3 regions of the Pseudomonas sp. Pse1 genome follow, and region 3 is predicted to be linked to each of the others. Evidence: predicted binding sites of a transcription regulator. Region 3 holds the regulator's gene; each other region holds the start of a gene.
What was found. The regulator sigma-54, encoded in region 3, starts transcription at its own class of promoters, with help from an activator protein. The targets are predictions, from matches to a motif close to ANTGGCATNNANNTTGCTNT.
Positions count from the first base shown of each region.

Region 1: a site for sigma-54 is predicted at 3,725-3,744, ahead of glnK (P-II family nitrogen regulator). Genes of this name have one in related genera too.
Region 2: a site for sigma-54 is predicted at 4,823-4,842, ahead of glnA (type I glutamate--ammonia ligase). Genes of this name have one in related genera too.

Region 1 is NZ_JALJRO010000002.1:174,997-184,941, forward strand. It holds gene NR126_RS03495 (CHC2 zinc finger domain-containing protein) at 1-248, shown strand, start outside; gene sutA (transcriptional regulator SutA) at 742-1,068, opposite strand; gene NR126_RS03505 (secondary thiamine-phosphate synthase enzyme YjbQ) at 1,170-1,595, opposite strand; gene NR126_RS03510 (ammonium transporter) at 1,811-3,148, opposite strand; gene glnK (P-II family nitrogen regulator) at 3,184-3,522, opposite strand; gene NR126_RS03520 (accessory factor UbiK family protein) at 3,940-4,200, shown strand; gene NR126_RS03525 (YifB family Mg chelatase-like AAA ATPase) at 4,318-5,811, shown strand; gene NR126_RS03530 (LysR substrate-binding domain-containing protein) at 5,805-6,728, opposite strand; gene NR126_RS03535 (NorM family multidrug efflux MATE transporter) at 6,879-8,276, shown strand; gene NR126_RS03540 (bifunctional diguanylate cyclase/phosphodiesterase) at 8,273-9,943, opposite strand.
Region 2 is NZ_JALJRO010000017.1:67,541-77,485, reverse strand. It holds gene NR126_RS21885 (glycogen/starch/alpha-glucan phosphorylase) at 1-387, opposite strand, end outside; gene NR126_RS21880 (YkgJ family cysteine cluster protein) at 640-1,080, shown strand; gene typA (translational GTPase TypA) at 1,191-3,014, opposite strand; gene thiI (tRNA uracil 4-sulfurtransferase ThiI) at 3,154-4,608, opposite strand; gene glnA (type I glutamate--ammonia ligase) at 4,941-6,347, shown strand; gene glnL (nitrogen regulation protein NR(II)) at 6,781-7,866, shown strand; gene ntrC (nitrogen regulation protein NR(I)) at 7,863-9,299, shown strand; gene NR126_RS21850 (hypothetical protein) at 9,716-9,945, opposite strand, start outside.
Region 3 is NZ_JALJRO010000004.1:42,115-52,059, reverse strand. It holds gene NR126_RS07665 (phospholipid-binding protein MlaC) at 1-302, opposite strand, end outside; gene mlaD (outer membrane lipid asymmetry maintenance protein MlaD) at 314-781, opposite strand; gene mlaE (lipid asymmetry maintenance ABC transporter permease subunit MlaE) at 781-1,578, opposite strand; gene NR126_RS07650 (ATP-binding cassette domain-containing protein) at 1,578-2,387, opposite strand; gene NR126_RS07645 (KpsF/GutQ family sugar-phosphate isomerase) at 2,666-3,640, shown strand; gene NR126_RS07640 (HAD family hydrolase) at 3,640-4,164, shown strand; gene lptC (LPS export ABC transporter periplasmic protein LptC) at 4,172-4,744, shown strand; gene lptA (lipopolysaccharide transport periplasmic protein LptA) at 4,731-5,279, shown strand; gene lptB (LPS export ABC transporter ATP-binding protein) at 5,280-6,005, shown strand; gene NR126_RS07620 (RNA polymerase factor sigma-54) at 6,187-7,680, shown strand; gene hpf (ribosome hibernation-promoting factor, HPF/YfiA family) at 7,789-8,097, shown strand; gene ptsN (PTS IIA-like nitrogen regulatory protein PtsN) at 8,110-8,574, shown strand; gene rapZ (RNase adapter RapZ) at 8,577-9,434, shown strand; gene NR126_RS07600 (HPr family phosphocarrier protein) at 9,450-9,722, shown strand; gene NR126_RS07595 (ZIP family metal transporter) at 9,741-9,945, opposite strand, start outside.

The DNA of each region.
Region 1 (9,945 bases), on a different contig from region 3:
GAGAGGAGCTTGAGGATTTCACGAAATCCTTCTCTGACGATTACTCCGTTCGTGAGCGTCTCATTGCATGGCAAAACGACCGTCACCAGCAGCCAACTTCATTGTCATTCCCTTTGGGCCTAGAGCCTGCATGGCTTGATTATTTAGTCGCGGATTTAACGGTAGGTGGTGACTTGGCTACTGTGACCGTGCCGTCCTGGACCGCCGAAGACACTGGTCATCCTGGAGAAATGATGTCTGAACAATAAGGCAGCACTCGTTTTGCACTTCCATGCAAACGAGCCGCTAGCTCATTAACAATAACAGCTCATAGACTTCCACCTGTGCTCAAAGCATAGGAGGAAGCCTATTTAGGCTGGGTATTCCAAGCACAGGTGTAACTGAATCGTATCGGACAGCTAAAATCGACCGCTCTGCGGTACAAAACGGTACAGCGCCCAGCTTTTACCCATCTAAAGCAATACTTTCAGCTAACTGCACCTGCGCTGAACCACAACGATTTCACAGGGCTTGTAGCGTTTCTAGGCAACTCATAATCCATTAATCCACGGTTGAAGACCATGTGGGCCCACCATATGAAATGGACAACTTAGGTCAAAAAGTAGCTTCACGCGGGCAATAACTGTGGGGGTGAGTGTGGGGCTAGAGGCCTAACTTATCTTAGATCCACGTATTTAGCGGCCTCCAGAATGAAAAAGCCCGCAGCGACGGCGGGCTTTTTCAGCAAGCAAGGAGCAGTCCTTAGATAGGACGGCTGCCGTACTTGTTATCAGGCTTCTTTGGCGGATCCGCCACCACGTTGGCCTCGACTTCCTGAACCTTGCCACCTTTGGCCAGGAACTCTTCCATCGCGCGGGCCAGAGCATCACGCTCTTTGTTCTTGGCTTCGACACTCGGCAGCTCGTCTACCGACACCGCGGCCTTGGCCTTGCCCTTGGCGGTCGGGGCCGGCGTGTCATCACCGCCATCGTCGTCGGCAACGTCTTCGGCTGCCGCTTCAAGGCCTTCTTCGGTCTCGTCTTCGTCGCCTACTTCGAGGTCGTCGTTTTCCAGATCATCGTCGCTCATGTTCTACCTCATGACTTGCGAAAAGCAGATTAGTTATAGCCCAGCCTGGTCGCCTGTCGACGACTGCCAGAAAAAATTCAACATCCACCGGTAACCAGTGGTTATGCCCCTTCACCGTGCAGGGTGACGAGGACTTTGCGAGCACCGCCATGATCGCGGTGCTTGCCCAGATAAACACCTTGCCAGCTGCCTAACGCCAATCGGCCCGCCGTGATGGGCAAACTCAACTGACAGCCTAGCAAACTGGCCTTGAAGTGCGCCGGGAGGTCGTCCAGGCCTTCGTCGTTATGTTCATAGCCGGCTGCGCCTTGTGGGATCAGCCGATTGAAGAACCGTTCGAAGTCGCGACGGACCGCCAGATCGGCGTTCTCGTTGATGGTCAACGACGCCGAGGTATGCTGCAGCCACAAATGCACCAGACCGACCCGGAATGCCTTGAGTTCAGGCAAGCCGGCGAGTAACTCGTCCGTTACCAGATGAAAGCCCCGAGGCCTGGCCCGCAGGGTTATCAGAGTCTGTTGCCACATACAGTTCTCCGCACGTTCGGGGCGCATTCTAGCGCGCTCTGGAAAAAAACAAAGACCCTAATATTCCTTCGTTGCTGTAAGCCATCGCCCCTACAAAAACCTGCAGTAGAAACCCCGGTAAAGGTCCAGGAAAAATCCTTTCAGCCAGCTCTGCAGTGAAATATTCCGGACAAAAAAATGCCCGGCAAGCCGGGCAAGTTTTTTCTGGCGCCAGCTTACAAGTTGTAGCCGCGCTCGTTGTGTTGAGCCAGGTCCAGGCCGACTGCCTCTTCCTCCTCGGTGACACGCAGACCCATGACGGCATCCAGCACCTTGAGGATGATGTAGGTAACGATACCGGTGTAGATCACCGTGAAACCTACGCCTTTGCACTGAATCCAGACTTGTGCGGCGATGTCAGTCACAGTGCCGAAACCGCCCAGGGCCGGTGCTGCGAAGACACCGGTCAGGATCGCGCCGAGGATGCCGCCGATACCGTGCACGCCGAAGGCGTCGAGGGAATCGTCGTAACCCATTTTGCGTTTCAGGGTGGTGGCGCAGAAGAAGCACACCACGCCCGCCGACAGACCGATCACCAGAGCGCCCATTGGGCCCACGGTGCCTGCCGCTGGAGTGATCGCTACCAGGCCGGCTACCACGCCCGAGGCAATACCCAGTGCGCTTGGCTTACCATGGGTCAACCACTCGGCCAGCATCCAGCCCAGGGCTGCAGCAGCGGTTGCGATCTGGGTGACCAGCATCGCCATGCCCGCAGTGCCGTTGGCCGCAGCGGCGGAACCGGCGTTGAAACCAAACCAGCCGACCCACAACATCGCCGCGCCCATCAGGGTGTAACCCAGGTTATGCGGAGCCATCGGCGTGGTCGGGAAGCCTTTACGCTTGCCCAGCACCAGGCAGCAAACCAGGCCAGCGATACCGGCGTTGATGTGCACTACAGTGCCGCCAGCGAAGTCCAGCACGCCCCAGTCCCACATCAGGCCGCCGTTGCCGGACCAGACCATGTGCGCAATAGGTGCGTAGACCAGGGTGAACCAGATACCCATGAAGACCAGCATCGCGGAGAATTTCATGCGCTCGGCGAAAGCACCGACGATCAGCGCCGGAGTGATGATCGCGAAGGTCATCTGGAAGGTGATGAATACCGCCTCGGGGAACAGCGCCGCCGGGCCAGTCAGACTCGCTGGTGTGACACCGGCGAGAAACGCCTTGCCCATGCCGCCAAAGAACGAGTTGAAGTTGACGACGCCCTGCTCCATACCCGTGGTATCGAACGCGATACTGTAGCCATAAATGACCCACAGAACACTGATCAACCCGGTAATGGCGAAGCACTGCATCATCACGGAAAGAACGTTTTTCGAGCGCACCATACCGGCGTAGAACAAAGCCAGGCCGGGAATGGTCATGAACAGCACGAGGGCTGTCGAGGTCAACATCCATGCAGTGTCGCCGGAGTTGAGGACTGGGGCCGCCACTTCGTCTGCCGCCATGGCCAGGCTGGGCATTACGATGGACAACAGGGCTCCTAGCCCTGCGAATTTACGCAGAGTCATATTGTTTTCTCCTGGGGCGTTGGGTTTGTGGCGGCTTAGATTGCGTCGGTATCGGTTTCGCCGGTACGGATGCGAATCGCCTGTTCCAGATTGACCACGAAGATCTTGCCGTCACCAATCTTGCCGGTGTTGGCCGCCTTGGTTATCGCCTCGATAACCCGATCAAGATCCTTGTCGTCAATGGCGACATCGATCTTCACCTTGGGCAGGAAATCGACCACGTATTCCGCGCCGCGATACAGCTCGGTGTGACCCTTCTGCCGACCGAAGCCTTTGACCTCAGTGACGGTAATGCCCTGCACGCCGATCTCTGACAACGACTCGCGTACGTCATCCAATTTGAACGGCTTGATGATGGCAGTGACTAGCTTCATGAAAACTCTCTCCCGAATAGGTGGACTTGCCCCAGGAAAACAAACCCGACTCAAGTCTAAGCGCAGTGCCTGGCTTTGTAACGCATCGTCGGCCGTACCCGCCCGACTGACACCAGTTAACCGCTGCCGGCGAAACTCCCCGTTTCGCCTGCCGCACTGCGTTCGTCACAGCGACTGCATCAGTGCAGGGGTCACAGTGGTCTTAGCAGAAAGCTTGCCATGTCCTGAAAAGCGCGTGATTTCAATCTCTTAACCGTCAAAGCCCGCGAATACGCAGGATTCGGACTGGCGTTACGCACAATAACGGTGCGCCGACGGACGGCAGAATGCGCGAAAAGCGTGCGCAGGCAGCCGCATCAATGAGCCACGAAGCTGCGTGTTACACTGCCCGCCATCCGTTTTAAGGACCTCTCTCCCATGCTTGCACCCAAAGACCTGCTCGACGCCCTCAGCGGCCATGCCTCCCGCCTGTTCAGCGGCGATACGCCGTTGCCGAAAAGCGAAATCGAAAGCCAGTTCAAAGCCCTGCTGCAAAGCGGCTTCAGCAAGCTGGACCTGGTAAGCCGGGAAGAGTTCGACAGCCAGATGGTCGTGCTGGCGCGCACCCGGGCGCGGCTGGAGAGTCTTGAAGCGAAAGTGGCGGAGCTCGAAGCCAGACTCAATCCGAACGCCGAGTAATACCTCTACCTGCAATATTCTGCGAAGGTTTCGCGCCCGCCACCGGGCGCTAAAACACCATTGCCCATCTACCCTTGAACAACCGCAGGAAGCGGCTCTCTCGTTCAAGGAATGATCATGTCCCTATCCATCGTCCACAGCCGCGCCCAGGTCGGTGTCGAGGCGCCTGCCGTTACTGTTGAAGTGCATCTGGCCAATGGCTTGCCGTCGCTGACGATGGTCGGCTTGCCCGAAGCGGCGGTGAAGGAAAGCAAGGACCGGGTGCGCAGTGCGATCATCAATTCCGGACTGCAATTTCCCGCACGGCGCATCACCCTGAATCTCGCACCCGCCGACCTGCCCAAGGACGGCGGCCGGTTCGATCTGGCGATTGCCCTGGGGATCCTCTCTGCCAGTGTGCAAGTCCCGACCCTGACCCTGGATGACGTCGAGTGCCTGGGTGAGCTGGCGTTGTCCGGCGAGGTCCGGGCGGTTCGCGGTGTGCTCCCGGCGGCACTCGCGGCGCGTCAGGCCGGACGCAGCCTGGTGGTGCCCTGGGCCAATGCCGAGGAAGCATGCCTGGCTTCCGGACTGAAGGTGATCGCGGTGCATCACCTGCTCGAGGCGGTGGCGCATTTCAACGGGCACACGCCCATCGAACCTTATGCCTCCGATGGCTTGCTGCATGCCAGCAAACCCTATCCCGACCTCAGCGAAGTACAAGGCCAGGCCGGCGCCAAGCGGGCCCTGCTGGTTGCGGCGGCAGGTGCACATAACCTGTTGTTCTGTGGACCGCCAGGCACCGGGAAGACCTTGCTGGCCAGTCGTCTGCCGGGGCTGCTGCCACCCCTGACCGAAGGCGAGGCACTGGAGGTCGCGGCAATCCAGTCAGTTGCCAGCTGCATGCCCTTGAGCCATTGGCCGCAGCGGCCTTTTCGACAACCGCACCACTCGGCTTCCGGACCGGCGCTGGTGGGCGGCAGCTCTAAGCCCCAGCCCGGGGAAATTACCTTGGCCCATCACGGTGTACTGTTTCTGGACGAGCTTCCGGAGTTCGATCGCAAGGTTCTGGAGGTCCTGCGCGAGCCCATGGAATCCGGGTACATTGTGATTTCTCGAGCCCGCGACCGCGTACGATTTCCGGCACGCTTCCAATTGGTCGCAGCGATGAATCCCTGTCCCTGCGGTTATCTCGGCGAGCCCAGCGGCCGCTGTTCCTGCACGCCCGATATGGTCCAGCGCTACCGCAACAAACTCTCCGGCCCTTTGCTCGACCGCATCGATTTGCACCTGACCGTCGCCCGCGAGGCGACCGCGCTAAACCCTGCCGTAGCGCCCGGTGACAGCAGCGCGAGCGCCGCCGAGCGGGTCGCCCAGGCCCGTGAAATCCAACAGCAGCGCCAAGGCTGCGCCAATGCCTTTCTCGATCTGCCGGGCCTGAAAAGCCACTGCAAGTTATCCACAACTGACGAAAGCTGGCTGGAAAACGCCTGCGAGCGGTTGACCTTGTCGCTGAGGGCTGCGCACCGGCTGCTCAAGGTGTCGCGGACTCTGGCGGACCTTGAGCAAGCCGACACCATCAGCCGCGAGCACCTGGCCGAAGCGCTGCAATACCGACCAGCGAATCAGTGATCGAGACGCTCGACGTTCGGCAGCTCCATCGCGGCTACCTCGGCCTGCAGAAAATCACTGAGTCGACGCAGGCGCTCTCCGCCCGGACGAGTCTTTGGCCATACCAGGTAGTAATTCAAGCCACTCGCCACGGTGGTCGGCCAGGGCAGGCTGAGACGCCCTTGCGCCACATCCTCGGCCACCATCAACAGATCGCCCATCGACACGCCATACCCCCGTGCCGCAGCAATCATCCCCAACTCCAGGGTATCGAACACCTGCCCACCCCTTAGCGATACCTGTTCGGACAGCCCCATGCGCTCCAGCCAACTGCGCCAGTCACGGCGATCGGGCGTGGGGTGGAGCAGTTCAGCGTCGATCAGGCGCTCGACATCCCAGGGCTGATCGTTGAGCAGATTCGGCGCACCCACCGGAATCAACAATTCGGGAAACAACAAGCTGGCCTCCCAGTCAGGGGGGAAATGCCCATTACTGAGCAAGACTGCGCAATCGAACGGTTCGTGATTGAAGTCCACCGAATCGACGTCCATCCAGGCGCTGGTCAACTGCACCTCATTGCCAGGCTGCAGGTGGCGAAACCGACTCAGACGCGCCAGCAGCCAGCGCATGGTCAGGGTCGAAGGGGCTTTCATGCGCAGGATGTCGTCTTCGGCGCGCAAGGTGTTACAGGCGCGTTCCAGCGCGCCAAACCCTTCGCGCACGCCAGGCAGCAATAGCCGAGCGGATTCAGTCAATTGCAAATGACGTCCACTGCGCAGAAACAATCGGCAGGCAAAATGCTCTTCCAGCGTACGAATGTGCCGGCTCACCGCGCTTTGAGTAATGGACAACTCCTCGGCCGCACGGGTGAACGAGCTGTGACGCGCCGCAGCCTCGAAGGCGCGCAGGGCATAAAGCGGAGGAAGACGACGAGACATCAGGAAAATTCCTATAGCGCAGACGGCGAGCCCGATAAACAGCATGAGTTTTAATCATGCGAGCAATCGTTTTTATCCTTTTGTGCAATTGCCTGCAAGCGCCGAAAATCATCGGCTCCCACCCCTTCATGGAAGACGAGCGTGATGATCATGCAGCATCCAGCACGTACCGAACTGCGAGCCATCATGCGGCTGGCGGGGCCGTTGATTGCCTCGCAGTTGGCGCACATGCTGATGGTCCTCACAGACACCCTGATGATGGCCAAAATCAGCCCCGAAGCGCTGGCAGGGGGTGGTCTGGGCGCAGCGAGTTACTCGTTCGTGTCGATTTTCTGTATCGGCGTGATTGCCGCTGTCGGCACCCTGGTATCAATCCGTCACGGTGCGGGTGACATCATCGGTGCCGCACGGCTGACCCAGGCCGGGATCTGGCTGGCGTGCCTGATGGCCGTGGTGGCAGGCCTGCTGCTGTGGAACCTCAAGCCGGTGTTGTTGCTGTTCGGGCAAACCGAAAGCAACGTCACCATGGCCGGCCAGTTCCTGACGATCCTGCCATTCGCCCTGCCCGGTTACCTGACGTTCATGGCATTGCGCGGCTTCACCAGCGCCATTGGCCGGGCAGCTCCGGTGATGGTGATCAGCGTGATCGGCACCGTGGCCAACTTTGTACTGAACTACGCGCTGATAACCGGGATGTTCGGCCTGCCGAAAATGGGCTTGGTGGGCATCGGCCTGGTCACCGCTATCGTTGCCAGCTGCATGGCGTTGGGCCTGGCTTGGCACATTCATCGGCATCCGGCGTACGCGGCCTATCCGTTGCGCAAGGGCCTGTCACGGCTCAATGGCCAGTACCTGCGCGAGCTGTGGCGCCTGGGCCTGCCTATTGGCGGCACTTATGCGGTGGAGGTCGGCCTGTTCGCCTTCGCAGCCTTGTGCATGGGCACCATGGGCAGTACCCAGCTCGGCGCCCATCAGATCGCCCTGCAAATTGTTTCGGTGGCATTCATGGTGCCCGCAGGCATGTCTTATGCGATCACCATGCGCATCGGCCAGCACTATGGCGCAGGGCAATTGCTCGACGCGCGCCTGGCCGGGCGGGTCGGCATTGGCTTTGGCGCGTTGCTGATGCTGGGTTTCGCCATGGTGTTCTGGCTGCTGCCGAATCAACTGGTGGGCTTGTTCCTCGATCACGACGACCCGGCGTTTGCCCAAGTGATCGCCCTGGCAGTGAGCCTTCTTGCGGTGGCCGCATGGTTCGAGCTGTTCGATGGCGTACAAACCATCGCCATGGGCTGCATCCGCGGGCTGAAGGACGCCAAGACCACCTTTCTCGTGGGTCTGGGTTGCTACTGGCTGATTGGTGCACCGGCGGCCTGGTGGATGGCGTTTCATCTCGCCTGGGGGCCTACCGGCGTCTGGTGGGGGCTGGCGCTGGGCCTGGCCTGCGCGGCTGTCAGCCTGACCCTGGCATTCGAGTGGAAGATGCAACGGATGATCCGCCAGGAGCCGTCAGTCCAGGCCGGTTTCAGGATGACTCAGGCGGACTAGACCCGTTCGACCAGCGCCTGCTGGCTGCTGCCGAACGTCAAATACTCCACCAGTTCCGCGAGTGGCAACGGTTTGCTGATCAGGTAACCCTGTACCTGATCGCAACCGAACCCGCGCAGCAAGGCGAGCTGCTCCGGGGTTTCCACACCTTCGGCGACCACCTGCAGATGAAGGTTATGCGCCAGGTTGATCATCGCATGCACCAACTTGCGGTTTTCTTCACGCAACTCCATGCCGCCGACAAAACTCTTGTCGATCTTCAACAGGGCGATCGGCAGGCTGTTGAGGTGCACGAACGAAGAAAATCCGGTGCCGAAGTCGTCGAGGGAAAAACGCACCCCCAGCCGCCCCAGGGCATCCATGGTCTGCTGCACCAGGTCACTGCGGCGCATCACAGCGGTTTCAGTGAGTTCGAACTCCAGCCATTGCGCATCGACTCCACGCTCGGCAATCAGCCGGCTCAAGGTCGACAACAGTTGGCTGTCCTGGAACTGGCGGAACGACAGGTTCACCGCCATGTGCAACGGCGGCAGGCCACGTTCGCGCAGCGCCTGCATGTCGCGCAATGCCCGGGAGATCACCCAGTAACCCAGCGGCACGATCAGCCCGCTCTGCTCGGCCAGCGGCACGAACTCACTGGGTGGTAGCAGGCCGCGCTCGGCATGCCGCCAACGCACCAGGGCCTCCAGGCCGACAATTTGTCCGTCGTGCAGGTCCAGGCGCGGCTGGTAGTGCAGTTCCAGTTCATCCCGACGCAAGGCGCGGCGCAACTCGCTTTCCAAATCGGCCATGCTGCGGGCGTTGCGATTGATCCGCTCGTTGAAAATATGAAAGGTGCAACCCTGGGTGCTCTTCGCCTGCTGCATGGCTATGTGCGCATGCCACATCAGTGGGTCGGCGCCGGCCTGGGCCCGCGCATGGGCGATGCCCAGGCTGGCGCCGAGCAGCAGGCTCTCGCCGTCCACCCAATAAGGTTCGGACAGCACTTCCGTGATGCGTTCGGCCATCCACTCGGCCCGCTGCGGCGCGCGCCGGGTATCGATCAACAAGGCAAATTCGTCGCTGCCCAAGCGTGCCAACTGATCGCCGGCCTCCAGTTGGCTCTTGAGCCGCGAGACGACTTGCAGAATCAGGCGATCGCCGGCCTGATGGCCGAGGGCATCGTTGGCGTACCGGAAGTTATCGAGGTCAAGGTGCCCAAGCGCCAGGCCACGCCCTTCGTTTTCCGCCAGGCGTGCGGCCAGCAACGTCTGAAAGCCCTGGCGATTGGCGATGCCGGTAAGCGGGTCCTGTTCGGCCAGGCGTTGCAAGGTGTTTTCCAGCAGCCCGCGCTCACGCACATGACGCAGGCAACGGCGCAGGACATTGCTGTCGAGGAGATCGCTAACCAGCCAGTCGCTGACACCGTCGGGCGTCGCAACAGGTTCCTGTTCGAGCAACAGGACAGTGGGCAGATTGCACCGACCCGGCTCCGGTTGCAGGGAAGGAACGGTCAGCAGTACCGCGCTGCGGTTGTCGGTAAACAGACTGCTCACCGACTCCCAGGTCGGCGCACTGATCAATACAGCCGAGCTCCCCATGGGGGCCAGACACTCGCGCAACAACGCCGCCCATGCAGGCTCTTCAGCCAGCAGCAGCAAGCGCAAGGGTTCGACAGGCGTAGACAAGC
Region 2 (9,945 bases), on a different contig from region 3:
CGCAGCCAGGCGCCCCAAGCCGCCGTTGCCCAACGCCGCGTCGGGTTCCAGCAGGCGGATGCGCTCCAGATCGACACCCAATTCGGTCAGTGCCTCGCGGGCGACGTCGAGCAAACCGAGGTTGCTCAGGCTGTCGTAAAGCAGGCGGCCGATGAGGAACTCCAGCGAGAGGTAATACACCCGCTTCTGGCCCTTGCGGTAGATTTGCCGCGTATGGTCCATCCAGTGCTCGACCATGTGATCACGCGCCGCCAACGCGATGGCCTCGAACCAGTCGTGATCGAAGGCGTGATCAGGGTCTTTGCCGACGGCGTACGTCAGTTTGGTCAGGACGGCTTCGCGGAACGCAGCCACCTCGGCTTCGCGAACAAGTGGTTCTTGAGTCATCGATGAGACCTCGGGAGCATGGAATTGTCTGAGCCTAGACGGTCTGACAGACGGTAGAGGCATGGGTTCGGCAGTTTTTCCAATGGGTGCGAGTCAGTCGCGAATGTGAGGCTGTTGACGGTAAATGGATGCAGGGGTCGTGCCGGGGTTTGCGGGCATTCGGCCGGGATAAAAAAAATCTGGCGAAAGGTTGTTCAAAAATCCACCAGTCCCGGTATGATCGCGCGCCCTGATACACGCTGGATATTGCCCATGATGAAGCCCACCCTGATCGCTGCCGCGGAGATCGACCGTCTCGATACCTGGGCCAAGTACTCCGCCCCCATGTGTGGCGCCTGCATATCCAGCTGCTGCACGCTGCCGGTCGAAGTGAAGATCAAGGACCTGATCCGCATTGGCATTGTTGATGAGTTCGAAATGGGCGATCCCCCGAAAAACATCGCCAAGCGCCTGCAGAAGGAAGGGATAGTCGAGCGCTTCAACCAGCGCACCGAGATCTTCACCATCCAGCGCATGAGCAACAACGATTGCTACTACCTGGATCGTAAATCCCGTCTGTGCACTATTTATGAAAAGCGCCCCGACACCTGCCGCAACCACCCGAAAATCGGCCCGCGTCCAGGTTATTGCGCTTACAAGCCCAAGGAAGTGGAGCGCCAGAGCAATAGCCGGCGGACCCTGGACAAGTTCTGACCCAGAGATAGCAGCCCCAGCGGTGTGCCTGACATACCGCAAATACCCCAAAAAAAACGCCCCCAACCTTGCGGTCGGGGGCGTTTTTTGTGGCGGGTTAACTAAGTGACTTAGTTAGCCTTGGCCTTCTTGGCAGCGCGGGTACGCTCGCTCTCGTCAAGAATTTTCTTACGCAGGCGAATCGATTTTGGAGTCACTTCACACAACTCATCGTCCTGGATGAATTCCAGAGCCTGTTCCAGGGTGAAGCGAACAGGTGGAACCAGAGCGATGGTTTCGTCTTTACCCGAAGCACGCATGTTGTCGAGCTTCTTGCCCTTGGTAGGGTTGACGCCCAGGTCGTTGTCACGGCTGTTCAGGCCAACGATTTGACCGTTGTAGATTTCCTGACCGTGTTCAACGAACAGCTTGCCACGAGCCTGCAGGGTTTCCAGGGAGTAGGTCAGCGCCTTGCCGGTTTCAACCGAAACCAGAACGCCGTTCTGACGGCCGGACATGTCGCCCGACTTCATCACGTCGTAACGGTCGAAGATCGAGGTCAGGATGCCAGCACCGTTGGTCAGGGTCAGGAACTGGTTACGGAAACCGATCAGACCACGAGCAGGGATGTTGTATTCCAGACGCACACGGCCTTTGCCATCCGGCACCATGTTGGTCAGGTCGCCTTTACGCAGACCCATCTCTTCCATCACCTTGCCCTGGGATTCTTCCGGCAGGTCGATGGTGACGTTTTCGAACGGTTCGTGCTTCACGCCGTCTACCAGACGGATGATCACTTCCGGACGGCCTACAGCCATTTCGAAGCCTTCGCGACGCATGGTTTCGATCAGTACCGAGAGGTGCAGCTCACCACGGCCGGAAACCTTGAACTTGTCAGCCGAGTCGCCTTCTTCAACGCGCAGTGCAACGTTGTACAGCAGCTCTTTGTCCAGACGTTCCTTGATGTTACGGGAAGTCACGAACTTGCCTTCTTTACCGCAGAAAGGCGAGTCGTTTACCTGGAAGGTCATGGAAACGGTTGGCTCGTCAACGGTCAAAGGCTTCATCGCCTCGACGGTGTCCGGGTGGCACAGGGTGTCGGAGATGAACAGCGAGTCCATGCCGCTGATGCACACGATGTCGCCAGCTGCTGCTTCTTCAACGTCGATGCGGTGCAGACCGTGGTGACCCATCAGCTTCAGGATACGACCGTTGCGCTTCTTGCCGTCGGCGCCGATAGCCACTACCGGAGTGTTTGGCTTGACGGTACCACGGGCAATACGGCCAACACCGATAACACCCAGGAAGCTGTTGTAGTCCAGAGCGGAGATTTGCATCTGGAACGGACCGTCACGGTCAACGGACGGCGCTGGTACGTTGTCGACGATCGACTGGTACAGCGGGGTCATGTCTTCAGCCATCTCGGTGTGGTCCAGACCGGCAATACCGTTCAGGGCCGAGGCGTAGACAACTTTGAAGTCCAGCTGTTCTTCGGTGGCACCCAGGTTGTCGAACAGGTCGAAGATCTGGTCCAGAACCCAGTCCGGACGTGCGCCTGGACGGTCAACCTTGTTGATGCAGACGATCGGACGCAGGCCGGCTTCGAAAGCCTTTTTGGTCACGAAACGGGTTTGCGGCATAGGGCCGTCTTGAGCGTCAACCAGCAGCAGAACGGAGTCGACCATCGACATTACGCGCTCTACTTCGCCGCCGAAGTCGGCGTGGCCCGGGGTGTCCACGATGTTGATGTGGTAGCCGTTCCAGTTAATGGCGGTGTTTTTCGCCAGAATGGTAATACCGCGCTCTTTCTCCTGGTCGTTGGAGTCCATCACGCGCTCGTCGTTGAGCTCGTTGCGCTCCAGGGTGCCGGATTGGCGCAGGAGTTTGTCTACCAGGGTGGTTTTACCGTGGTCAACGTGAGCAATGATGGCGATGTTGCGTAGATTTTCGATCACTTGTGTATCTCGATCAGAGGATTCGGTGTGCTGACAAGTCTTGGCAGCGATTTACAGTAGAGTCAGGCCATGCCGTTACAGCTTGACGGCAGAGTCGGGGGGCCGGTGACGCAGGCCACAGGCAAACAGCCCCGGGCTCTTAGCTCGGTCGATAAACGCGCACATTGGCATGCCCCTCACTGAGCAAATGGTGGGCATGCAGGCGACTCATCACGCCTTTGTCGCAATACAGCAGGTACTGGCGAGTAGGGTCCAGTTCCTTGAAACGAGCGTTCAGTGCATAAAACGGCATCGTTTGTACCTCGACGCCAGCCAGCGCCAGCGGGTCATCCTCGGCCGCATCCGGGTGACGGATGTCGATGACGATCTGACCGGCCAGCGCTTCGCTGACTTCTTCAATCTGCAAGTCCTGGCCCAATTCGTCGATCACCCGATCGATTGGCACCAGCTTGGCGTTCTCGAGCGCTCGCTCAAGGACCGCCATGTCGAATTCTTTCTCTTCGTGCTCAACGCGATGGCGTTTGGCAGCGGTCTTCGGGTTCACCGAAATGACCCCGCAGTACTCCGGCATGTGCCGGGCGAAATCGGCGGTGCCAATCTCGATGGCGGTATCGATGATGTCCTGCTTGTGACTGGCGATCAGCGGGCGCAGCACCAGCTTGTCGGTCACGCAATCGATCACGTTCAGGTTCGGCAGCGTCTGGCTCGACACTTGGGAGATCGCCTCGCCAGTGACCAGCGCATCAATGTGCAGGCGGTCGGCGATTCGTTCGGAAGCGCGCAACATCATACGCTTCAATACTACGCCCATATGACTGTTATCGACTTTGCCGAGAATTTCGCCGAGCACTTCCTCGAACGGCACACTGACAAATAACACGCGTTGCGAGCTGCCGTACTTCTTCCAGATGAAATGCGCGACTTCCATCACGCCCAATTCGTGGGCACGACCACCCAGGTTGAAGAAGCAGAAATGCGCCATCAGGCCGCGGCGCATGATCTGGTAGGCCGCGACAGTGGAGTCGAAACCGCCGGACATCAACACCAGGGTCTGCTCCAGCGCGCCCAATGGATAGCCGCCGATGCCGTTGTGCTGGCTGTGAATGACGAACAACCGTTGGTCGCGAACTTCGATTCGGACTTCGATTTCCGGCTTTTTCAGGTCAATCCCGGCAGCGCCGCACTGACGGCGCAACTGGCTGCCGACATATTTCTCGACGTCGATCGAGCTGAACGGGTGCTTGCCGGCACGCTTGCAACGTACCGAAAAAATCTTCCCGGCCAGGGCATCGCCGTAGTGCTGCTTGCACTTGGCGACGATGTCGTCGAAGTCACCCAGCGGGTACTCGTCGATCTGCAGGAAGTGTGCGACGCCCGGCGTGCAGCTCAGGCGCTCGGTCATGTCCTTCAGGGCTTTGGGGTCAGTAACGTGGGTTTCCAGTTCGAGGTTGTCCCACACGCCGTTCACCACCACGGCCGGGTCCAGGTCACGGAGCACGGCACGGATGTTCTTGGCCAACTGACGGATGAAACGCATCCGTACCGGGCGGCTTTTGATGGTGATCTCGGGGAAGACTTTTACGATTAGTTTCATGAAAACAGCGCGCGCTGGGCCAGCCGAAAAAGGGGGGCGCGGATTATAGCGGAAATTGCTCAAGGTTTAACCAATTAATCTGCATCAGGTTTGCAATGCACCAAAACGGTTCATTTGCACCTTTGCGCGCTACATTAGAGGGCGCGTTTTTGCCGATTCAGGCCGTTTGCACCTTTATAAGGGTGATTTTGGGGCGAAAAACCCATGCTGGGGCACTGGCATGCAATTTGCTCTCTTGTGAGGCAGGTTGCCTTGGCAGAGTATTCGCGCCGGCATCACCCACATTACTTAGGGCATCCACTACTCAAGCCCGAAGCCACCCGGAGGACACTATGTCGAAGTCGGTTCAACTCATCAAAGATCATGACGTTAAATGGATTGATCTGCGCTTCACGGACACCAAAGGCACTCAGCACCACGTGACCATGCCGGCTCGCGATGCGCTGGAAGACGACTTCTTCGAAGTCGGCAAGATGTTCGACGGTTCCTCCATTGCTGGCTGGAAAGGCATCGAAGCCTCCGACATGATCCTGATGCCGGTTGATGACACTGCTGTCCTGGACCCGTTCACCGAAGAGCCGACCCTGATCCTGGTCTGCGACATCATCGAACCTTCGAGCATGCAAGGTTACGACCGCGACCCACGTGCGATCGCCAAGCGCGCCGAAGAGTACCTGAAGGCCACCGCCATCGGTGACACCGTATTCGCCGGTCCAGAGCCAGAGTTCTTCATCTTCGACCAGGTCAAGTTCAAGTCGGACATCTCCGGCTCGATGTTCAAAATCTACTCCGAACAAGGTTCGTGGATGTCCGACCAGGACGTGGAAGGCGGCAACAAAGGCCACCGTCCAGGCGTCAAAGGCGGCTACTTCCCAGTTCCGCCGTTCGACCACGACCACGAAATCCGTACCTCCATGTGCAACGCACTGGAAGAAATGGGCCTGACCGTTGAAGTTCACCACCACGAAGTGGCGACTGCTGGCCAGAACGAAATCGGCGTCAAATTCAACACCCTGGTGAAGAAAGCCGACGAGACCCAAACCCTGAAGTACGTGGTGCACAACGTTGCCGACGCCTACGGCCGCACCGCTACCTTCATGCCGAAGCCACTGTACGGTGATAACGGTTCGGGCATGCACGTTCACATGTCCATCTGGAAAGATGGCAAGAACACCTTTGCAGGCGAAGGTTATGCCGGCCTGTCCGACACCGCCCTGTACTTCATCGGCGGTATCATCAAGCACGGTAAGGCGCTGAACGGCTTCACCAACCCGGCGACCAACTCCTACAAGCGTCTGGTACCAGGCTTCGAAGCTCCGGTAATGCTGGCCTACTCGGCTCGCAACCGTTCCGCTTCGATCCGTATTCCTTACGTGTCGAGCCCGAAAGCCCGCCGTATCGAAGCACGCTTCCCGGATCCAGCTGCCAACCCATACCTGTGCTTCGCCGCACTGCTGATGGCTGGCCTGGACGGCATCCAGAACAAGATCCACCCTGGCGATGCAGCTGACAAAAACCTGTACGACCTGCCGCCTGAAGAGGCGAAAGAGATCCCACAAGTTTGCGGCAGCCTGAAAGAAGCCCTGGAAGAGCTGGACAAAGGTCGTGCGTTCCTGACCAAAGGCGGCGTGTTCTCCGATGACTTCATCGACGCCTACATCGCCCTGAAAAGCGAAGAAGAAATCAAAGTGCGCACCTTCGTGCACCCACTGGAATACGAGCTGTACTACAGCTGCTAATCCAGTAACGCCAGCACTCGCGGCGTGACTTGAAAGAGGCCTTCTTCGGAAGGCCTTTTTTTATGGAAAGTTCCGACGCAGCGAACCTGCCGCGCCTGCGGTATTCACAGCTGCATCTGGCAGCCAGAGCAAGACCCAATCAGTAAGCTTCTCCCCCCTTTCGCGAAACGTCCTGCAGTCGACGTCATCCAATCAATGGAAGCGCCGTTCAGCTTTGCGCACTATATTGGTGCGATAGGTTGCACTGGCTAACACCTTGAAACCCATTTTGGTTCATCAATGCTTTACGGAGGTAGCAAAACGCCACGTAAATGAACCTGAAACGCCCATTTCAGAGGGCTAACTGCTTCTTTTCGGAGCCTTGGTTTGGTTTTTGCATTTTCTTTGTAACAGCGCTTTTTTCTCGCGCGCGACTGCTCCAAAAGAGGTCCTAATGACCATCAGCGACGCACTGCACCGCTTGCTACTCGACAACCTGACGACCGCTACCATCCTGCTCAATGCCGATCTGCGCCTTGAGTACATGAACCCGGCGGCGGAAATGCTCCTGGCCATCAGCGGCCAGCGCAGTCATGGGCAGTTCATCAGCGAACTGTTCACCGAGTCGACCGAAGCCCTGAACTCGCTGCGCCAGGCAGTCGAGCAGGCGCACCCGTTCACCAAGCGCGAAGCCCTGCTTACCGCCCTGACCGGCCAGACCCTGACAGTCGATTACGCGGTCACGCCGATCCTCAGCAATGGCGCCACGCTGTTATTGCTTGAAGTCCACCCACGGGACCGGCTGCTGCGCATTACCAAGGAAGAGGCGCAACTGTCCAAGCAGGAAACCAGCAAAATGCTGGTGCGCGGCCTGGCCCACGAAATCAAGAATCCATTGGGCGGGATTCGGGGCGCCGCACAGCTGCTGGCGCGCGAACTGCCCGAAGAAAGTCTCAAGGACTACACCAACGTCATCATCGAGGAAGCCGATCGCCTGCGTAACCTGGTGGATCGCATGCTCGGCTCGAACAAGCTGCCATCGCTGGCCATGTGCAACATTCACGAAGTGCTGGAGCGCGTCTGCAGCCTCGTCGAGGCGGAAAGCCAAGGCTGCATCACGCTGGTGCGCGACTACGACCCGAGCATTCCAGACGTGTTGATCGACCGCGAGCAGATGATCCAGGCGGTGCTCAATATCGTGCGCAACGCGATGCAGGCCATCAGCAGCCAGAACGAACTGCGCCTGGGCCGCATCACCCTGCGCTCACGGGCCATGCGCCAATTCACCATCGGCCATGTGCGCCATCGCCTGGTGACCAAGATCGAGATTATCGACAACGGTCCGGGCATTCCCGCGGACCTGCAGGAAACCATCTTCTTTCCCATGGTCAGCGGCCGTCCGGACGGTACCGGGCTGGGCCTGGCCATTACCCAGAACATCATCAGCCAGCACCAGGGCCTGATCGAGTGTGACAGCCACCCAGGCCACACCACGTTCTCGATCTTTCTGCCACTGGAACAAGGAGCCACATCGACATGAGCCGTAGTGAAACCGTGTGGATCGTCGATGACGACCGTTCTATCCGTTGGGTCCTGGAAAAAGCCCTGCAACAGGAAGGCATGACCACCCAGAGCTTCGACAGCGCCGATGGCGTGATGAGTCGCCTGGCGCGCCAGCAACCGGACGTGATCATTTCCGACATCCGCATGCCCGGCGCCAGCGGCCTGGACCTGCTGGCGCGGATTCGCGAGCAGCACCCACGGTTGCCAGTGATCATCATGACCGCTCACTCCGATCTGGATAGCGCTGTCGCGTCCTACCAGGGTGGCGCCTTCGAATACCTGCCCAAGCCCTTCGACGTCGACGAAGCGGTATCGCTGGTCAAGCGCGCCAATCAGCACGCCCAGGAACAGCAAGGCCTGGAAGTGGCCCCGACCCTGACCCGCACCCCGGAAATCATCGGCGAAGCGCCGGCGATGCAGGAAGTGTTTCGCGCCATCGGGCGCTTGAGCCACTCCAACATCACCGTGCTGATCAATGGTGAATCCGGCACCGGCAAAGAGCTGGTCGCCCATGCCCTGCACCGCCACAGCCCGCGTGCGGCCTCGCCGTTCATCGCCCTGAACATGGCGGCGATTCCCAAGGACCTGATGGAGTCCGAGCTGTTCGGTCACGAGAAAGGCGCATTCACCGGCGCTGCCAACCTGCGGCGCGGGCGCTTTGAACAGGCGGACGGCGGCACCCTGTTCCTCGATGAGATCGGCGACATGCCGGCAGACACCCAGACCCGTTTGCTGCGGGTGCTGGCTGATGGCGAGTTCTACCGCGTTGGCGGCCATGTGCCAGTCAAAGTCGATGTACGAATCATCGCCGCGACCCACCAGAACCTGGAAACCCTGGTGCACGCCGGCAAATTCCGTGAAGACTTGTTCCATCGCCTGAACGTGATTCGCATCCATATTCCGCGCCTGTCGGACCGTCGTGAAGACATTCCGACCCTGGCCAAGCACTTCCTGGCCCGGGCCGCACAGGAGTTGGCGGTCGAACCGAAGCTGCTGAAAAACGAAACCGAGGAATACCTGAAGAACCTGCCTTGGGGCGGCAACGTGCGCCAGCTGGAGAACACTTGCCGCTGGATCACGGTGATGGCTTCGGGTCGCGAAGTGCATATCAGCGACCTGCCACCGGAACTGCTGAACCTGCCGCAGGATTCTGCACCGGTCACCAACTGGGAACAGGCCTTGCGCCAATGGGCCGACCAGGCTTTGGCCCGCGGCCAGTCGAGCCTGCTCGACAGCGCCGTCCCGGCCTTCGAGCGAATCATGATCGAAACCGCCCTCAAGCACACCGCTGGCCGCCGCCGCGATGCTGCCGTACTGCTGGGCTGGGGCCGCAACACCTTGACCCGCAAGATCAAGGAGCTGGGGATGAAGGTCGATGGCGGGGATGATGACGAGGCGGATGAGGGCTGAATGAGGGCCCCTGTGTAGGAGCTGGCTTGCCGGCGAAGGAAGTTGATGCGGTGTCGCTGATGATCCCTTCGCTGGCTTGCCAGCGAAAACAAAAAGCCATGCACCGCATCAATGCACCGCGAACCGCAATCGCGCACGGCAGTTGAACTGAAACCCCTCCGACAACGCCACCCAACTCGAAGATCTTCAAACCCAAAAGCCCCGTACTCCGGGGCTTTGCGCTTTTATCTGAAATTTTTTTGCACAACGTGAGCGTTCTGGCACGCGCCCTGCAATAACTCCATCACTACCCAGTTTCGGGGACCTTGGTACAGGCAGGCCGAGGATTCCCCTCTTTACACCGGGGCTTGCGACGCAAGATGCAACCCCCTCCCGTTTTGGGGACCTTGGTACAGGCAGGCCGGGGATTCCCTCTTTTATTGCTCCTGGAGATGGATCTCCAACCGCCAGCGATCATCCTCCTCGCTGCCGGCCCATTTGCCCTTCAGCGGACGGGCCGCCACCAGCGTCAGCAACAACCCCTGGTCACTCTTGCGCACTCGCCAATTCACGTCACGCTGATTGAGCTTGAGCTGTCCCTTGGCGGACTTGCCCTGCGCATCGAACAGCAGCGCCACCGTCCCGTCGATCTGCTCGCCGTGAATCT
Region 3 (9,945 bases):
TTCTTGAAATTTTCTTCAAAGGTTTTCATCTGCGCCGGCGTAGCTTTACGCGAGTACTTGACGGTCATGATGCTTTTGGAAATGCCTTCGGCGTCCACTACGGGTCCGACGATGGTATTCAACGCATCGTAGAAACCTTGCGGATCCTTCTTGTACTGTTCCTTGTTGGCTGCCAAGTCCTGGAGCAGGCGTTTGGTCGTATCTTCGACCAGATCATGCGCTGAAGGCCCGGTCACGGCGTTAGCCACCAGCGGCAATGCCGCCAACAGGACCAGCAGGCCACGTCGCAAGGTAGAGATCATGGAGAAACTCCTTATTTGGCTTCTTTACTGACAGTATTGAGCAGGAATTTACCGATCAGGTCTTCGAGCACCAGCGACGACTGCGTGTCATGGATAGTCCCGCCATCCTTGAGCAACGACTCCTCGCCACCGACGCTGATACCGATGTATTTCTCGCCCAGCAACCCCGCGGTGAGGATAGATGCAGTGGAGTCGGATGGGAGGTTATCCACACGTTTTTCCAGCTGCAGCGTGACTCGCCCGGTGAAACTGTCGCGATCCAGATCGATTGCCGTGACCTTGCCGATGGTCACACCGGCCATGGTCACTTTCGATCTGACCGTCAAACCGGCGATATTGTCGAAGTAGGCATAAAGTTTATAACTGTCGGTGCTCGAAACCGGGGACAGTCCACTGACCCGCAGCGCAAGCAACAGCAAAGCCAGAATGCCGGCCAGCAGGAAAAGGCCGACACCGATCTCCAGGGTGCGGTTTTGCATCAGAAATCTCCAAACATCAAGGCGGTCAGAATAAAGTCCAGGCCGAGAACGGCCAATGAGGCATACACCACGGTTTTGGTGGTGGCGCGACTGATCCCTTCTGAAGTGGGCTCACAGTCATAGCCTTGGAATACGGCGATCCAGGTCACGACAAAGGCAAAAACCATGCTCTTAATGATGCCATTGAGCACGTCACCGTTGAACGTCACGCTGTTTTGCATGTTCGACCAGTAGGAACCTTCATATACCCCCAGCCAATCGACAGCCACCCAGGAACCGCCCCAGATTCCGACCACGCTGAAAATCATCGCCAGCAGCGGCAGGGAAATGAAGCCGGCCCACAACCGGGGGGCAATGATGTACTTCAGGGGGTCGACACCAATCATCTCCAGACTGGACAACTGCTCGGTGGATTTCATGTTGCCGATTTCCGCGGTCAACGCCGAACCGGCGCGCCCGGCGAACAGCAGTGCGGTCACCACCGGTCCCAGCTCACGCAACAGGGTCAATGCCACCATCTGCCCGACCGCCTGCTCCGAGCCGTAGCTGGAGAGAATGTTGAAGCCTTGCAGCGCGAGCACCATGCCGATGAATATCCCCGAAACCACAATGATCACCAGGGACATCACGCCTACCGAATGCAGCTGCTTGACCAGCAGGCCGAAGCCGCCGCCAATGCCGCCACGCCCGAGCAAGGCATGAAACAGGAACAGGGAGGAGCGACCGAGCACCGCGACGCTGTCGATGGCGGCGAGGCCGAATCGGCGAACTCTCTCCAGAATTGAAGTCTTGCGCATCAGCGCTTCCCCAGTAGATCTGCGCGGTAATCCGTCGCTGGAAAATGAAACGGTACCGGCCCATCCGGATCGCCAGTCATGAATTGGCGAATCCGCGGGTTGTCGGAATCCATCAGTTCGGCCGGCGTGCCCTGCCCCAGCACTTGCCCGTCACCGACCACGTACAGGTAATCGGCGATGCTTGCCGTTTCGGCGAGGTCATGGGAAACCACGATACTGGTGATCCCGAGGGCATCGTTGAGCAGGCGGATCAGGCGCACCAACACGCCCATAGCGATCGGGTCCTGGCCCACGAAAGGCTCGTCGTACATGAGAATACCGGGGTCCAGGGCGATTGCCCGAGCCAGCGCCACACGACGCTTCATGCCGCCGGAAAGCTCGTCGGGCATCAGCTCAGTGGCCCCGCGCAAGCCCACGGCCTGCAGCTTCATCAGGACGATGTCGCGGATCATTTCATCCGGCAACTCGGTATGCACACGCAGCGGAAACGCGACGTTCTCGAACACATCGAGGTCGGTGAACAGGGCGCCGCTCTGAAACAGAACTCCCATGTGCTTGCGCGCATCGAATAAATCGCTGCGTGACAAACTCGGTAAATTCTGTCCGTTGACCCACACCTCGCCACTGGAAGGGCGCAATTGCGCGCCCATCAGGCGCAGCAGCGTGGTTTTTCCGCACCCGGAAGGCCCCATGATGCCGGTAACCTTACCGCGCGGTATGCGAATATCGACATTATTGAAAATGCTACGCGCGCCGCGCTTGAAGGACACTCCCTTCAGCTCGACCGCATAGGCGTTATCGGCACTCATCTAAACTCCTTGCGATGCAAGCCTCTCACTCGGACGTCGTGATCTCGTGGGAGAGCACAAAACCTCCTGGGCAGGCCGAACTGGCGACGAACTATATCACTGCCCACGCAAAGCGCCCAAGGCCGAAGACCGCAGCATTCAGCTTCAATTAAGCTTAAAAACGCTTAATTGAGGACTTGCCGTGACGCAGAGCGCACAAATCCCCTACGAACTAGCGTGAGGGAATCGATCATTACCGTTATAATCGTCACCTTTTCCCGGGCTATTCGATTTTAGACATGAGCCAATCCAGCGACCTGATCAAATCGGCACAACGAACGATCCGCCTCGAGCTGGACGCCGTAAAAGGCTTGCTGGGCCAGATCGACGCAGATTTCGTCCGCGCCTGCGAGTTGATTCTGGCAAGCAAAGGTCGGGTGGTCGTGGTCGGCATGGGCAAATCCGGACACATCGGCAACAAAATTGCCGCAACTTTGGCCAGTACCGGCACCACGGCGTTTTTCGTTCACCCCGCTGAAGCCAGCCACGGCGACATGGGCATGATTACCCGCGACGATACCCTGCTGGCGCTCTCCAATTCCGGCTCTACCCAGGAAATCATTACCCTGCTGCCGCTGATCAAACGCATGGGCATCACGCTGATCAGCATGACCGGCAACCCTGACTCGCCCCTGGCGCGTGCCGCCGACGTGAACCTCAACGTCCGTGTCGAGCATGAGGCTTGCCCGTTGAACCTCGCCCCAACCTCATCGACGACTGCAGCACTGGTCATGGGCGACGCTATGGCCGTCGCGCTGCTCGAAGCCCGCGGTTTTACCGCCGAGGATTTCGCGTTTTCGCATCCAGGCGGTGCACTGGGTCGCCGCCTGCTGCTGAAAGTCGAAGACGTCATGCATAGCGGCGACGGCTTGCCGCAGGTACTACGCGGCACTTCACTGAAAAATGCCTTGCTGGAAATGACCCACAAGGGCTTGGGGATGACGGTGGTTCTGGAGACCGACGGCAAACTGGCCGGCATCTTCACAGACGGAGACTTGCGCCGCGCCCTCGATCGCTCGGTGGATTTGCGGCAAGCAGACATCGACAGCGTCATGACGCCCCATGGCAAGACCGTTCGCGCCGAAATGCTCGCCGCCCAGGCGCTGAAAATCATGGAAGACAGCAAGATTAACGCCCTGGTCGTGGTCGATGACGAGGACCGCCCGGTCGGCGCCCTGAACATGCATGACCTGCTGCGTGCGGGAGTGATGTAATGCACGAGGACCTGCTCGAGCGGGGCAAGTTGATCAAGCTGGCGGTCTTCGACGTCGACGGCGTGCTGACTGATGGCCGCCTGTACTTCCTCGAAGACGGCAGCGAATTCAAGACTTTCAATACACTGGACGGTCAGGGCATCAAAATGTTGATGGCCAGCGGTGTAACAACAGCCATTATCAGCGGTCGAAGAACGCCGGTAGTGGAGCGACGGGCGAAAAACCTCGGGATAGCGCACCTCTACCAAGGCCGCGAAGACAAACTTGTGGTGCTCGACGAGCTTATCGCGCAACTGGGCCTAAGCTATGAGCAGGTCGCCTACCTGGGTGACGACCTGCCGGACTTGCCGGTGATTCGCCGCGCAGGCTTGGGCATGGCGGTCGCCAATGCCGCGAGCTTCGTCCGCGAACATGCCCACGGCATCACTGTGGCCCGAGGTGGCGAAGGCGCCGCCCGCGAATTTTGTGAATTGATCTTACGCGCCCAGGGCAACCTTGAATCCGCCCAAGCCGCGTACCTGTGAGTCATTTATGCTGAGTAAAAAGTTTCGCAATTTTCTGTTTTTCGGTGCCATTGCCGCACTGTTCGCTGCGGTTGGATACTGGAACATCAGCCCCGAGCGTTTTCTCGACAAGCCGGTAGCGGCCGTCAATGAAAGCGAGATCGACTATTACGCAATCAACGCCCACAGCGTGCAGTTCCTGCCCGACGGCAAGCTGCAGTACGACATGACGTCGGACAAGCTCGAGCACGTCAAGACCAGTGAAGTGACGCAACTGACCAACCCCGACCTGAAAATGTATCGCGGCACCGAGTTTCCGTGGCACGTGCAGAGCGAGCGCGGCGAGGTCAATTCGGACGGCACCGAGGTCGAACTGATCGACTCGGTACGCATTTCGCGCACGGACGAAAAGAACCGCCCAATGCTCATCACCACCACCCGCATGACCGTATTCCCGGAGCAGCAATATGCGCAGACCCAGCAACCCGTTAAAATCGACGGCGCTGGCGGCGTATCGACGGGTACCGGCATGAAAGCGTATTTGAAAGAAAGCAGGATACACCTGCTATCGAACGTAAGAGGACAGTATGACGCTCGTTAAAACCCTCCCTATTTTGCTCAGTCTGGGCGCAGCACTGGGAAGCGTGAGCGCCTGGGCCCTGCCATCCGATAGCCAGCAACCTATCCGCATTCAGGCTGACGATGCGCAGCTGGATGACCGCAATGGCATCGCCACCTACAAAGGCGACGTGATCATCACTCAAGGCTCGATGAAGGTGACCGGTAATACCGTGACCATGACCCGCGCCCCGAACGGTGACATCGACGTGGTCACTTCAGTGGGCAACCTGGCCTACTTCGAACAGATGCAGACCGCTGGCGATACCAAACCGGTCCAGGGCTACGGCGTGACCATCCAGTACCACGCCCAGCAAAACCGTGTCGTATTGATCGACCGCGCCAAGGTCATCGACAAGGACGGCAACGTCACCCAGGGCGAGAAAATTGTCTATGACACCGAGAAAAAGCTCGCCAGTGCCGGCCGCGCCACCGGCAGCAAGGTGACTGAAGCACGCCCACGGATCGACATGGTCATCCAGCCGAAAAAGAAAACCGACGAGCAAAAGGCCCCGTAAATGGCAACTCTGAAAGCCCAGCACCTGGCCAAGAGCTACAAGAGCCGCCAGGTCGTGCGTGACGTCAGCCTGTCCATCGACAGCGGCCAGATCGTCGGCTTGCTCGGCCCCAACGGCGCCGGCAAGACCACCTGCTTCTACATGATCGTCGGCCTGGTGCGCGCCGACCAGGGCCGCGTGCTGATCGACGACCTCGATGTCAGCCATCAGCCGATGCACGGCCGTGCACGAGCAGGCATCGGCTATCTTCCGCAAGAAGCGTCGATCTTCCGTAAACTGTCGGTTGCCGACAACATCATGGCCATCCTCGAAACCCGCAAGGAACTCGACAAGGCAGGCCGTCGCAAGGAGCTGGAAAGCCTGCTGCAGGAGTTCCACATCAACCACATTCGCGACAACCTCGGCATGAGCCTGTCCGGTGGCGAGCGCCGTCGCGTCGAGATTGCCCGCGCATTGGCCACCGCACCGAAATTCATCCTGCTCGACGAACCTTTCGCAGGCGTCGACCCGATTTCGGTGGGCGACATCAAGCAAATCATCCATCACCTCAAGGCCAAGGGTATCGGTGTACTGATCACCGACCACAACGTACGCGAGACCCTGGATATCTGCGAAACTGCCTATATCGTCAACGACGGCCAGCTGATTGCCGAAGGTGATGCCGAGACCATCCTGGCCAATGAACTGGTCAAGGAGGTTTACCTGGGCCACGAGTTCCGCCTGTAAGCGACGAGGCGTCTGGACGCCGCCGGGGCGTAATGTCAATAAAACTATCTATCTTTTTATTGTCATGACGCTCTAGGCAAACACTTCAGTTTCGGGCATATAATTTGCTTAAGTTAGGCGCTCCGGCGCCCTGTAGTGGATGGCGCACGTGCGCCGGCGAATAAGGTGTTAAGCCCCAGCCATGAAACCATCGCTAGTCTTGAGAATGGGCCAGCAGCTGACGATGACACCGCAGCTGCAACAGGCCATCCGTCTGCTCCAATTGTCGACCCTGGACCTGCAACAGGAAATCCAGGAGGCCTTGGAATCCAATCCAATGCTTGAACGCCAGGAAGAAGGCGACGACTTCGATAACGCCGACCCGATGGCCGACAATATCGAGCAGAAACCCAACACCGACGTCCAGGAACCTTCCTACCAGGAAACCGCCCCCACGGTGGATAACCTTGAGGAAGGTGAGTGGAACGAGCGCATTCCCAACGAACTCCCGGTCGACACCGCCTGGGAAGACGTCTACCAGACCAGTGCCAGCAGCCTGCCGAGCAACGATGACGACGAGTGGGATTTCACCACCCGCACTTCGGCCGGTGAGAGCCTGCAAAGCCATCTGCTCTGGCAACTGAACCTGGCCCCGATGTCCGACACCGATCGCCTGATCGGCGTGACCCTGATCGACTGCATCAACAACCAGGGGTACCTGGACGAAACCCTCGAGGAGATCCTCGAAGCCTTCGATCCGGAACTGGACATCGAACTGGACGAAATCGAAGCCGTCCTGCACCGCATTCAGCAATTCGAGCCGGCCGGTATCGGCGCCCGCAACCTGGGCGAGTGCTTGCTTCTGCAATTGCGTCAGTTGCCCGCCAAGACCCCGTGGATCGCCGAAGCCAAGCGCCTGGTCACCGACTATATCGACCTGCTGGGCAGCCGCGACTACAGCCAACTGATGCGCCGCATGAAGCTCAAGGAAGACGAACTGCGCCAGGTCATTGAGCTGGTACAGAGCCTCAACCCGCGTCCGGGCTCGCAGATCGAGTCCAGCGAAGCCGAATACGTGGTGCCGGACGTGATCGTGCGCAAGGACAACGAGCGCTGGCTGGTGGAACTGAACCAGGAGTCTGTGCCACGCCTGCGGGTCAACCCTCAGTACGCCGGGTTTGTCCGCCGTGCCGACACCAGTGCCGACAACACCTTCATGCGCAACCAGTTGCAGGAGGCCCGCTGGTTCATCAAGAGCCTGCAGAGCCGCAACGAAACCTTGATGAAAGTCGCCACCCAGATCGTCGAGCACCAGCGCGGCTTCCTCGAATACGGCGACGAAGCGATGAAGCCCCTGGTCCTGCACGACATCGCCGAAGCGGTAGGTATGCATGAATCGACCATTTCGCGGGTTACCACGCAGAAATTCATGCACACCCCGCGCGGTATTTATGAGCTGAAATACTTTTTCTCAAGTCATGTCAGCACCTCCGAAGGCGGCGAATGCTCGTCTACGGCGATCCGCGCGATCATCAAAAAACTGGTTGCCGCGGAAAATCAGAAAAAGCCGTTGAGTGACAGCAAAATCGCTGGTTTACTGGAGGCACAAGGCATTCAGGTGGCCCGTCGTACCGTCGCCAAGTACCGCGAATCCTTGGGGATCGCGCCTTCGAGCGAACGCAAGCGTTTGATGTAACGGGCCACGCCACCGCGTTCCAGGGTGTGTTCGGAATTGTTCCGGATACACCCAGTGGCAGGCATCACAGCCTGCCGCCTTATGCACTGGCAACGAAGGAGAAGCTGTATGCAAGTCAACATCAGTGGACACCAACTGGAAGTTACCGAACCTCTGCGCACCTACATCGGCGAAAAACTCGACCGACTGGAAAGGCACTTCGACAAGATCACCAACGTGCAGGTCACGATGAATGTCGAGAAGCTGAAGCAGAAAATCGAAGCCACGCTGCATATCCCCGGCGGAGAAGTGGTTGCCAATGCCGAGCATGACGACATGTATGCCGCCATTGACCTGCTGACCGACAAGCTGGACCGTCAACTCAAAAAGCATAAGGAAAAGACCCAGAGCCTCCTCCAGGGCGCAACCGGTCGTTAACACCCCCATCCCATGATCCGACTTGAAAGCATCCTGACCCCCGGCCGTTCCCTCGTGAACGTGCCGGGCGGCAGTAAAAAGAAAGCCCTCGAACAAATTGCCAACCTGATCGCCCGGGAAGTCCCGGATCTGGAGATGCAAGATGTCTTCGAGGCGTTGATTGCCCGTGAAAAACTCGGCTCGACTGGTTTTGGCAACGGCATCGCCATTCCACACTGCCGCCTCAAGGGTTGCACATCCCCTATCAGCGCCCTGATGCACCTCGACGCCCCAATTGATTTCGACGCCATCGATGGCGCTCCGGTCGACTTGCTGTTCGTCCTGCTGGTCCCCCAAGCGGCTACCGATGCGCACCTTGAACTGCTACGTCAGATCGCCAGCATGCTGGACCGTAAGGAAGTGCGTGATCGCCTGCGCAACGCCAGCAGCAATCAAGACTTGTACCAGGTTGTCCTGGACGAGCAGAACGGTCACTGATGATGCGCCTGATTATTGTCAGCGGACGCTCCGGCTCCGGCAAAAGTACGGCCCTCAATGTCCTCGAAGACAACGGCTATTACTGCATCGACAACCTTCCGGCAGGCCTGTTGCCGGAGTTGGCCGAACGCGCACTGATTCACAATGAACTGAGCCAGCCACTGGTCGCGGTCTCCATCGACGCGCGCAACCTGCCCAGTCATTTGACCCGTTTCCCGGAATTGCTGGATGAAGTACGTAGCCGCCACATCCAGTGTGATGTGCTGTACCTCGACGCCGACGAAGAAACCCTGCTCAAGCGCTTCTCCGAGACACGTCGGCGGCACCCGTTAAGCAGCTCCAATCGCTCGCTGGCCGAAGCCATCGAAGATGAGACCACCCTGCTGGGGCCTATTGCCGACCTCGCCGACCTCAAGCTCAACACCACCAATCTCAACCTGTACCAGTTGCGCGATACCATCAAGCTGCGCCTGCTCAATCAGCCGGAGCCCGGTACGGCGTTTCTGGTGGAGTCGTTCGGCTTCAAGCGCGGCATGCCGGTCGATGCCGACCTGGTGTTCGACGTGCGCTGCCTGCCGAACCCCTACTGGATTCCGGATCTGCGGGCACAGTCAGGCCTGGACCAACCGGTTGCCGACTATCTGGCCGCGCAGCCGGATGTCGAGGAAATGTTTGTAGACATCTCCAGCTACCTGCTCAAATGGCTGCCGCGATTTGCTGCCAGTAACCGGGCCTACGTCACCATTGCGATCGGCTGCACCGGCGGACATCACCGCTCCGTGTACCTGACCGAACGCCTGGGGCAGATCCTGCAAAAAACCCTGAAGAACGTCCAGGTTCGCCACCGCGACCTTAGCTAAAGGATTCACACCGCGATGCCTGCTCTGGAAATTGAAATCATCAACAAATTGGGCCTGCATGCCCGTGCTTCAGCGAAATTCGTAGGTGTAGCGGGTCGATTCCCCTGCCAGATTCGAGCCGGGCGCACGCCTGAGTCGATGGTCGACGGAAAAAGCATCATGGCGATGATGATGCTCGCGGCCGGCAAAGGTACGAAGATTCACTTGTTCACTGAAGGTGAGCAAGAGCAAGAGGCGCTGGACGCGCTGGCCGAACTGATCAACAACTACTTCGACGAAGGCGAGTAAAACTCGCCTTCCTTCTCATTAGCCCAACGCAATATCCATCACCATCATCAGGCAAAACCCGATCAGCAATCCGAGGCTGGCCAGCTTCTCGTGACCATTGCGGCGCGATTCGGGAATCACCTCGTGAGTCACCACCAGCAACATCGCCCCGGCAGCCAGGGCCAGCCCCAACGGCAGAATCACCTCGGCCAAGCTCACCAGCCAGGCACATAACAAGGCGAAA